DNA from 3 places in the Tardiphaga sp. 42S5 genome. Region 1 is predicted to be linked to each of the others. Evidence: riboswitches for the same ligand, from Rfam matches in the RefSeq annotation. Region 1 holds a riboswitch; each other region holds the start of a gene.
The links. Region 1 has a riboswitch for cobalamin ahead of SFY93_RS25725 (DUF1636 family protein). Riboswitches for the same ligand answer to the same signal wherever they lie in the genome.

Region 1 (3,274 bases):
CCGGCACCACCGTCAGGAAACGGATCGCATTCAAAAGATGCGGATCCAGTCTCATCTAGATCTTTCCGGCCAGCACGTCGTCGAGGCTGGCGACGTCGGTCAGCATGAGCGCGGCAGCACGGACCAGCGGCACCGCAAGCAGCGCGCCGGTGCCTTCACCGAGCCGCAAGCCGAGATCGAGTAGCGGCTTGGCATCGAGCGCATCGAGTACGATGTCATGGCCGCGTTCGGCCGAACGGTGTGCGAAGACGCAATAGTCGCGTGCAGCCGGGCACAGGCGAACGGCAAGCAATGCCGCGGCGCTGGAGATGAAGCCGTCGATGATCACCGGCCGCCGTTGCGACGCCGCGCCGAGGATCGCTCCGGCCATGCCTGCGATTTCCAGCCCGCCGAATTGGGCCAGCACATCCAGCGGCGCAGTTGCATCGCTGCGCGTCGCCGCCGTCGTGATCGCTGCGCGCTTGCGCGCCATGCCGGCGTCATCCTGCCCGGCGCCAACGCCGATACAGTCATCCAGTGGTGCCGGCGCGAGACGATGAACCACCAATGCCGAGGACGCCGTATTGCCGATTCCCATCTCGCCGAGCGCGATGATGTCTGCGCCGGCCTTGATCTCACCGACGGCGATCCGGTAGCCGCGCGATAGTGCATCCGCCGCTTGCTCTGCCGTCATCGCAGGTTCGCGCGCAGCGTTGGCTGTGCCCATGCGGACCTTGGCGTCGATCAGCTTCGGATGGACAGGCAGTTCCGCAGCGACCCCGATGTCGATCACGCGGACGTCGATATTGTTGGCCGCGGCGAAGGCATTGGCCGTGGCGCGGCCCGCCAGATAGGTCATCACCATCGCAACCGTGACCGCCGACGGATATTGCGACACGCCTTCGGCCACGAGTCCGTGATCCCCCGCAAATACCAGCAGAACAGCATTGTCGCCGCGGGGTTCGCCGGGATGCCGGATCATACCGAGCTGCAGCGCAAGGTCCTCGATTCTCCCCAGCGATCCCGGCGGCTTGGCCTTGCCGTCGATGACGGCACGGATGCCTGCCGCGATCTGCGGGTCAACAGGCGCAATGGCGGGCGGCTGCCACAAGGGCTGGGAATGGGCGGACATAGGGTTCCTTTCGCGGCCTAACTGACGCAAGACGACCTGCAAGGTCAACAGGTTCGGGCGACAGTCCGTCGGCGCGGTTGACCCCAGCGCACCCGGCAGATAGCGTCTTTTGTGATGGTCCTTCCGCGTGGAAGGTGAATAGGGAAGCCGGTTTGAGGCCGGCGCTGCCCCCGCAACTGTAAGCGACGAGCCCGCGCCGGTGCCACTGGGAATTCTTCAGAATTCTTGGGAAGGCGGCAACAGGCTATGACTCGCAAGCCAGGAGACCTGCCATCACGAACTGTGCTTTGGAGGCGTCGTCGGGGCGGGGTGCACCGGACGGGAGCGAACTGACGGCCATGCTGTCGGCGCGATCCAACAAAGCTCGTAGGCCCGCGAGGGCATGAACTGAGCATGTAATGGATCACGACAACGCCGATATCTCTGGCGAACAAATTTCGGTCGAACCGCCGCGCCCCGTGCCGGCTGGTCCCGTTGTCGTGAGTGTGTGCATTAGCTGCAAGGCCGCCGAAACCGGCACGATCGTCGGGCCGGACATGTTCGATGCGGTGAAGGCCGCGCTCGGCGATGGCGATGCCGCGGTGATGGTGCGTCCGGTGCAATGCCTTAGCGTCTGCAAGCGGCCAGCAACCGTCGCGGTGACGAGCCCTGATGGCTACACGTTCTTGTTCGGCGATCTGCAGACCGATAGCGGCAGCGCGGCGCTGGTGTCTTTCGTGGAGTCCTATCAGAAGGCCGACTACGGCCTGGTGCCATGGCGCGAGCGCGCCGAGGTGCTGCGCAAGGGCATGGTCGCGCGCGTGCCGCCGATGCGTTGGTCGCCTGAAGATGGGCGTGCGCCGAAATGACCGCGGTCTCCACCACGTTGGCGCTGGGCGGTGCGCGGTCCGGCAAGTCAACTTTCGCCGAGAGGCTGGTCGATGGCATCGGCCTGACCAAAGTCTATCTTGCGACTGCAACGGCCGGTGACGACGAGATGCATGCCCGCATCGCGCAGCATCGCAAGCAGCGCGGCGAAGGCTGGATCACCGTGGAAGAGCCGCTGGCGCTGGTCGATGCGCTGACGCGTGAGGCCACGGTCGGGCGCGTTGTGCTGGTGGATTGCCTGACACTGTGGCTGTCGAACCTGATGTTTGCCGAGCGCGATCCGGAAATCGAAGCCAAGCGCCTGGTGCGCTTCCTCGATGTCTCGCGCTATCCAATCGTGTTCGTGTCCAACGAGGTCGGCCTCGGTCTCGTGCCGGAGACGCCACTCGGACGCGCTTTTCGCGATGCGCAGGGCCGCCTCAACCAGATCATCGCGGCCGCCGTGCCGAATGTTGCTTTCATCGCAGCCGGACTTCCGCTCTGGCTCAAGCGTTCCCAGGAGAATTGAATGTCCCGCGTTCCCGTCACCGTCCTCACCGGATTTCTCGGCGCCGGTAAGACCACGCTGCTGCGCTCGCTGCTGACCCAGGCTGACGGTCGCCGCATCGCCGTGATCGTCAATGAGTTCGGCGATGCCGGTTTCGATGGCGGTCTGGTCGAGGAATGCGCGGCAAAGGCCTGTGCGCCCGGCGATATCGTCGAGCTTACCAATGGCTGCATCTGCTGCACCGTCGCCGACGACTTCGTGCCGACCATGGATAAGCTGCTGTCGCGCGAGCGTCCACTCGATGCCATCGTCATCGAGACCTCCGGCCTCGCGCTGCCGCAGCCGCTGTTGAAGGCCTTTGCCTGGCCAGCGGTGAAGACTCGCGCCACTGTCGATGGCGTCGTCACTGTCGTCGACGCACTGGCGCTCTCTGAAGGCCGTGTCACGCTGGACGAAGACGCTGTTGCCGAACAGCGCGCCAAGGACGGAGGCATCGAACACGACGACCCCATCGAGGAAGTGTTCGAGGACCAGCTCGCTTGCGCTGATCTGGTGGTTTTGTCGAAAAGCGATCTCGTCGCTCCAGAAAAGCTCGCCGAGATCGAAGCCAAGCTGAAAGCCGTGTTGCGCCCCGGTGTCAGCATCGTGCGCTCCAAGGGCGATCTCGCGCCATCGGTGCTGATCGGCCTCAATGCCGCAGCCGAAGATGACATGGCCGCTCGTGTCGGCCATCACGGCGAGGAAGAAGAACACGACCATGACGACTTCGACAGCATCGTCGTCAAACCCACCGCTGCTGCGAGCATCGA
Region 2 (3,274 bases), 1.7 Mb from region 1:
GCGACATCAGCGCGGCTGCCAGCCAGCGCTGCTCGAAGTGCGGCCAGCTCTTCCATCTTCTGGATCGAAAAAGCCAGCCAGCTTTTGACGTCCGGATCGAGATCAGTCTCAAGGCCTAGATCGATCGGCACATGTAGCAACGAACAGGACGGCGCGAGCTCAACGCGATCCCTCCCCAGGAGATCGACCATGGGTTCCAGACTATCGAGCAAGCTGGACAAATCGGACCGCCAGATATTGCGGCCATCGATCACGCCGAGCGAGAGGATCATGTCCTTCCGCGCCTTCGCAGCGACTTCATCGAACTGGTCCTGCGCGCGGACCAGATCGAGATGAAGCCCGGCGACGGGAAGCGACAGGGCCAGATCGAGGTTGTCGCCCAGCTCACCAAAATACGTGTTCAGCATGATCCTGAGTTGCGGAACCGCTTCGGCAAAAGCCGCATAAGTCTTTTGCAGCGCCTGCCGGGCCGGCACGTCGAGATCGAGCACCAGACATGGCTCATCCAGTTGCACCCACTCGGCGCCGCTATCGGCCAATTCCCCGAGCACCTCAACATAGACGGGCAGCAATCCATCGAGCAGCGTCACCGGATCGAATGACGCATCCGCGCTCTTGGCCAACTTCAGATAGGTCACAGGCCCGACTAGCACAGGTCGTGTCTGATAACCCAGCGATCTCGCCTCCTCGTACTCCTTGATCGGCTTGCGCGATGCGAGACTGAAGGTCTGATCCTGCGCCAGTTCAGGCACCATGAAGTGGTAGTTGGTATCAAACCACTTGGTCATCTCCTGTGCTGGTACGCCTTGCGACGTATCATGCGCATGAGAGCCGTGCGTACAGGCCTCGTCATGCGCGGCGCCTTGTGATCCACGTGCCATGGCAAAATAGGTCGCGAAGGAAACGTCTCCGCCCTTCCAGCCATAGACTTTGGGAATGGCGCCGACCATGACGCTGGTATCGAGCACCTGATCGTAGAATGAGAAGTCGTTCGACGGCATGACCGTGATCCCGAGCGACTTCTGACGTGCCCAGTTTGCGGCACGCAGCCCGACGCCGACGTCGATCAGCGCATTCTCATCGATTGCACCGGACCAATAGCTTTCCAGCGCCATCTTGAGTTCGCGCCGCGGACCGATCCGTGGCGTGCCCAATGTAGCAACAGGAAGTGAAGTAGCTGATTTTGAAGAAGTAGACTTTGACACAGTAGACATGGCTTAACCCCAATGATTGGGGGCAAAAGGCCAAAGTGACACGTCTGGATTCCACGACGGCAGTCGCGGAATCGCAACCGCACCACCGGGACACCCCGCCCGAGGACGTTTATGTTGTCGAGGCAGGTCTCCTGGCTCGCGGGTCAATGCTGCTGTCCGGCCTTCCCAAAACCTTTGCAGGTCTCAGTGACTTTAATGGACAGCGGCTCACCGCTTACAGTTGCGGGGGCAGCTCCGGCCTTGGCTTAACGCCTCACCGGCTTCCCTCTTAGCTTCGGGCAAACCTTCCCGAAGAACCACGACATCCTCACATATGGGCAACATCGCGCGGCAGTCAACCGAGCTTGCGTGCGCAAGCTGCCCACTCGCAGCAGCGCGTTGAAGATTCCGGAGCTGGAGTGGGCCGCAGCCCCGAGATCAAACGCAGCAAGCCCGGCACGAGGCCGGGCTTGCTTAAATGCGAACTACACTTCGTGGATTGCGCTTACGCCCCGTTGAGGAACTGCAGCGGATCGACCGGCGACGAGCCCTTGCGGATCTCGAAGTGAAGCTGCGGCGAAGTAACCTCACCGGACTGGCCGGACTTGCCGATCACCTGACCGCGCTTGATGGTCTCGCCACGCTTCACCATCAGCTCACTCGCATGGGCATATGCGGTGACGTAGCCGTTGGAGTGACGAACGAGGACCAGATTGCCGTAACCCTTCAGTTCGTTGCCGGAATAGGCAACGACGCCATCTTCGGCAGCCTTGATCGGCGTGCCTTCCGGCACGGCGACGTTGATGCCGTCGTTGGACTTGCCATTGGTCTTGGCGCCGTAGCCTGTGACCACGCGGCCGCGCACCGGCCAACGGAACGTCGGCAAAGCGCCGGTTGCGTCAGCGGCTTTAGTCGGCGATTCCGGCGCGATTTCTTCAGGCGTCGTCGTGGCACTTGCCAGGCGGGCCTTCTGTGCGGGTTCGGCAGACGCAACACGGGCCACGGCAGCGGACGTGACCGCGCCAGCCGGAGCGGCCGTCACGGCTGCGACGGGCGCAGCGAGCGGCGCGGCTACAGGAGCTGCGTTGGCCGTACGCGCACCGGGTACCGTGATCTTGGAGCCGAGCTTCAATTGGGCAGTCGGCGCCAGACCATTGGCGCGCGCGAGTTCGGCTACCGACACGTTGTTCCGGCGCGAGATGCTCATCAGCGTATCGCCGCGATTGACGAAATGCGTGGTCGATGTGCCGACGGCAGGTTTGCTCGGAGCAGCAGCAACGGCCGGAGTTGCCGCGGCGCCCTGACGCGGAATGATCAGCGACTGGCCGGGCGACAGCGCGCGCGGCCCCTTGTAGCCATTGGCCTGCAGGATCGCAGCCGACGAGACGTTGTAGCGTTTCGCCAGACCATCGAGCGTATCGCTGGTGCCGACGATGATCGAGGTGCCGCCATCACGGGCAAGGCCGTTGGTCGCTGCAACCGAGCGCGGTGCCGTGGAGCCGGTGGTTTCGATCGGCGCACGTGCGGGCGGCGGCGTATACATACCGTTGCCGCCCCCGCTGACGGGTGCAGCCGACGCAACCGGACGAGCTGTCGGATAGGACTGCGGCGCCGAGATCGGCGGTGGCAAAGCCTGGGATTGATACTGCGGCTGCGGATTATAGGCCGGGCGCTGATACTGCGGCAGCTCCTGGCGCTCGACCGGCGCGCGCGGTGCTCGCTGCGGCACCGAGCCGGTGGTTTCGCCCTGCCAGCCAAAGCCACGGGACTGACCTGAGTCAAAATTTGGATTCTGAGATAGCCGTGTCTGCATGTCGGCGCTGCAGCCGGCAAAACCGATAGACATCAGCGCCAGCACCGCGACCTGCGGAGCGCGGCGCGAGTAAAGCAACTCGACAACGCTGGACATTGGTTACTCACTCATACGCAACAAACAACTGAATTGAGTAAACACCGTCTCCGTTACCAAGCCTTTAACCTTGCGACCAACACGTGACAGCCGTTCACGAACTTTTTTCAGAGTTCGCGCGCAATGCCCGGAAGTGCAGGCACGAAACGTACATCCACGAGCTCCTTTCGCT
Region 3 (3,274 bases), 1.9 Mb from region 1:
GAAGCGGTCGCCGATCTGCTGCTGGTCGTGGAAGATCTCGATATAGTCGCTGCGATTGATGCGGCCCGTTGCGGCGCTGAAGTTGTAGGTCTCGACGTCTTTCCAGTGCCGCTGGCTGTTCAGGTAGTACAGGGTGTTGCGCAGCGTAATGCTGTCTGTCACCTGCCACTCGGTCTTTACCTGGTTCCAGCTGTCCTGATAGCGGATGCTGCTGTCGCCGACATTGTAGTTCCTGAAGCGCAGGGATTCATCGAGCTTGCCGTTGATCAGCGGTGTGCCGAAATAGCGCGACGGGCTGCGATCGCCGTAATCCGTGGAGATCGTCCAGGTGATGTCTTCGGTCTGCTTGATCTGGACGGCGGCATGCACTTCGACATTGGAGGTGTTGTCACGATCGACCCAGCCGTCCGACATGTTGCCGGTCGCGGTGATGCGATAGGCGACATCCTTGTTGATCGGTCCACCGCTATCCACTGCAATGCGCCGGGTCATGTTGCTGTCGAGCGAGATTTCGGCCTGATTGCGCGGCACCCAAAGCGGCAGTTTCGAGATGACGTTGATGGCGCCGCCGACGGCACCTTCGCCATACATCACCGATGCCGGGCCGCGTAGCACCTCAACGCGCTCAGCTGACCAGGTATCATAGGGGAAGGTCAGCGTGCCCGAGCCGACATAGAGCCGTGTGCCGTCATACAGAGTCATCACGGTGCCGTTGCCGGTGAAGCCGCGGGTGTTGAAGGCGATGCTGCCATTGCCCGGCGCCGGGCTTGCGGTGAAGCCGGTGGCGTTCTGTGTCACGGCGTCAATCAGGTTCTGCTGGCCGCGTTCGGCCATGGTTTCTGCCGAGATCACTTCGACGCTGGCCGGCGTCTGCAGGCGCGTGAGGCCGAGGCGGCTGCCGGTGGATGTCGTGCCTGTGAGGTTGAGCGTCGGCGTTGCGAAGACAGGGCCTGTCAGCGTGGCAACCGGCGCGCCCGTATTGGCGGTGACATTGCGCTGCTGACGCAAGCGCGCGGCGCGCGTGGCCTTGCCTGATGTGGCGCGGCGCGCGCGCGTTGGCGTCACCGTCGGCTGCACCACCACTGGGTCGAGTACGTGGTGCGATTGCGCAGGTCGCAGCGAGCCCTCGGCGGGCACAAGGAAGCAGGACAGTGCGACAGAGGAAAGAAGAGCTTTGCATTGCTTCGATGCATGGGAGACGGAGGTCATGAACAGGACTCGCGGTTACGTGGCACGTCACCGCAAACCAAGTCGCCCCGCCGCTTTCAAACAGGCAGTGTGACTTCCACCAGGACACCCCGCCCAATGTGCTCGCGTGTGACCACGACTGGCGGCAGGTCTCCTGGCTCGCGGGTCAGTGCCTGTCGCCGCCTTCCCAGGTAAACACCCAGTGGCTCTTGGCGCAGGCTCGCCGCTTACAGTTGCGGGGGCAGCCGCGGAATCGGGGATCCCCTCACCGCATTCCCTTTTGATCCCCGAAGGGAACCGTCACGTTCACGTTAAGGTGAAATTTCCAAATGTGTCAATCAAGCTGCCAGTCATTCGCAGCTTGCTTTGGCGGGTGTTGATATTGCGCATCACCTGTCATCGCAGCGTCAAGCGATCTGCCTAGAGCCACTGGTGCCAGAGCCAGGATCAGGAGTTCGCCATGGCACTACGTTTATCCCGTCGTCGCTTCCTCGCGCACTCAGCCGCAGCAGGCGCAAGCTTCCTTGCGATGCCCTATCTCAGCCGCGCCGCCGATCGCCCGGTGGTGTCACATGGCATTCAGTCCGGCGATGTCGGGACGAGCAGCGGCATGATCTGGTCGCGCGCCGATCGTCCGGCGCAGATGATGGTGGAAGTCGCCACCACCGAATCCTTCAGCAATGCGCGCGCCTTGCCGCCGATTGCAGCGCTGCCCGAGAGCGATTTCACGGCGAAGCTGCTGCTCGATAATCTGCCGGCCGGGCAGGATATCTTCTACCGCGTCAAATTCCGTGATTTGTCGCATACCGCAATCGTCGGCGAGCCGGTGATCGGTCGCTTTCGCACCGCGCCGGCGGATCGCCGTGATGTGTCCTTTGTTTGGGGCGGCGATGTCGCCGGGCAGGGCTGGGGCATCAATGCCGATGACGGCGGAATGGTCACCTTCGCCACCATGCGCAAGCATAATCCGGATTTCCTGATCCACTCCGGCGACACGATTTACGCCGACGGGCCGATCCTGCCCGAAGCAAAATTGCCGGACGGCACGATCTGGAAGAACACCATCACGGTGCCGGAAAAGGCGAAGGTCGCCGAGACGCTCGACGAATTCCGCGCTGCGCACAAATACAATCTGCTGGACGACAACGTTCGCGCCTTCAATGCGCAGGTGTCGATCTTCGGCCAGTGGGACGATCACGAGGTCACCAACAACTGGTCGCTCTCGAAGCAGTTGCCGTCGTCTTACAAGGAGCGCGACATCACGCTGCTGGCTGCGCGCGGCGCCCGTGCCTTTCACGAGATGTATCCGATCTCGGTCAATCCGAACGAGCCTGGCCGCGTCTATCGTACTCTGAATTACGGCCCGCATCTCGATGTTTTCCTGCTGGACGAGCGCAGCTATCGCGGGCCCAACGGCCCGAATCTGCAGGAGAGCTATGGTCCCGATGCGTATTTCATCGGCCCGGAGCAGATGGCTTGGCTGAAGCGCGCCCTGATGGCCTCGAAGGCGACCTGGAAGGTCATCGCCTCCGACATGCCGATCGGCCTCGTCGTCTATGACAACGCTGTCGACAAAACCGGGTCTGAGGCCATCGCGCAGGGCGACGGGCCAGTGCGAGGCCGCGAGCTGGAAATCGCCGACATCCTGCGCTTCATCAAATCGGCCGGTATCCGCAACACGGTCTGGCTGACCGCCGACGTGCATTACACGGCGGCGCATTACTACAATCCGGAGAAGGCCCAGTTTCAGGATTTCGAGCCGTTCTGGGAGTTCGTCTCCGGGCCGTTCCACGCCGGAACCTTCGGCCCGGCGGCGCTCGACAATACCTTCGGCCCCGAGGTCCGTTTCGTGAAAGCGCCGGGGCCCGATAAGCAGAATTTGCCCCCGTCGGCCGGCATGCAGTTCTTCGGTCACGTCAAAATCGACGGCCAAAGCGGCCAAATGACCGTTACCTTGCGGGATCGGGCCGATATGGCCCTTTGGGCCACGGTTCTGGACCCGAAATTGGGCTAACCATTTGGCAGATTCGCATTGTTTTTCGGCGATTTCCCCCTATATTGCGCCGCAACGCGTCCGAGTACCCGG

Region 2: linked by a shared signal. The riboswitch ahead of metE (5-methyltetrahydropteroyltriglutamate--homocysteine S-methyltransferase) and the one ahead of SFY93_RS25725 (DUF1636 family protein) in region 1 are both predicted to bind cobalamin.
Region 3: linked by a shared signal. The riboswitch ahead of SFY93_RS04855 (TonB-dependent receptor) and the one ahead of SFY93_RS25725 (DUF1636 family protein) in region 1 are both predicted to bind cobalamin.

What each region holds. Positions count from the first base shown of each region.
Region 1 is NZ_CP139027.1:5,516,507-5,519,780, reverse strand. Features, by position in the region: gene cobS (adenosylcobinamide-GDP ribazoletransferase) at 1-55, opposite strand, end outside; gene cobT (nicotinate-nucleotide--dimethylbenzimidazole phosphoribosyltransferase) at 56-1,111, opposite strand; cobalamin riboswitch at 1,210-1,400, shown strand; gene SFY93_RS25725 (DUF1636 family protein) at 1,510-1,959, shown strand; gene cobU (bifunctional adenosylcobinamide kinase/adenosylcobinamide-phosphate guanylyltransferase) at 1,956-2,486, shown strand; gene cobW (cobalamin biosynthesis protein CobW) at 2,487-3,274, shown strand, end outside.
Region 2 is NZ_CP139027.1:3,862,721-3,865,994, reverse strand. Features, by position in the region: gene metE (5-methyltetrahydropteroyltriglutamate--homocysteine S-methyltransferase) at 1-1,214, opposite strand, end outside; cobalamin riboswitch at 1,319-1,530, opposite strand; gene SFY93_RS17890 (peptidoglycan DD-metalloendopeptidase family protein) at 1,699-3,102, opposite strand; gene SFY93_RS17885 (protein-L-isoaspartate(D-aspartate) O-methyltransferase) at 3,210-3,274, opposite strand, start outside.
Region 3 is NZ_CP139027.1:1,019,429-1,022,702, forward strand. Features, by position in the region: gene SFY93_RS04855 (TonB-dependent receptor) at 1-1,209, opposite strand, end outside; cobalamin riboswitch at 1,316-1,505, opposite strand; gene SFY93_RS04860 (alkaline phosphatase D family protein) at 1,649-3,202, shown strand.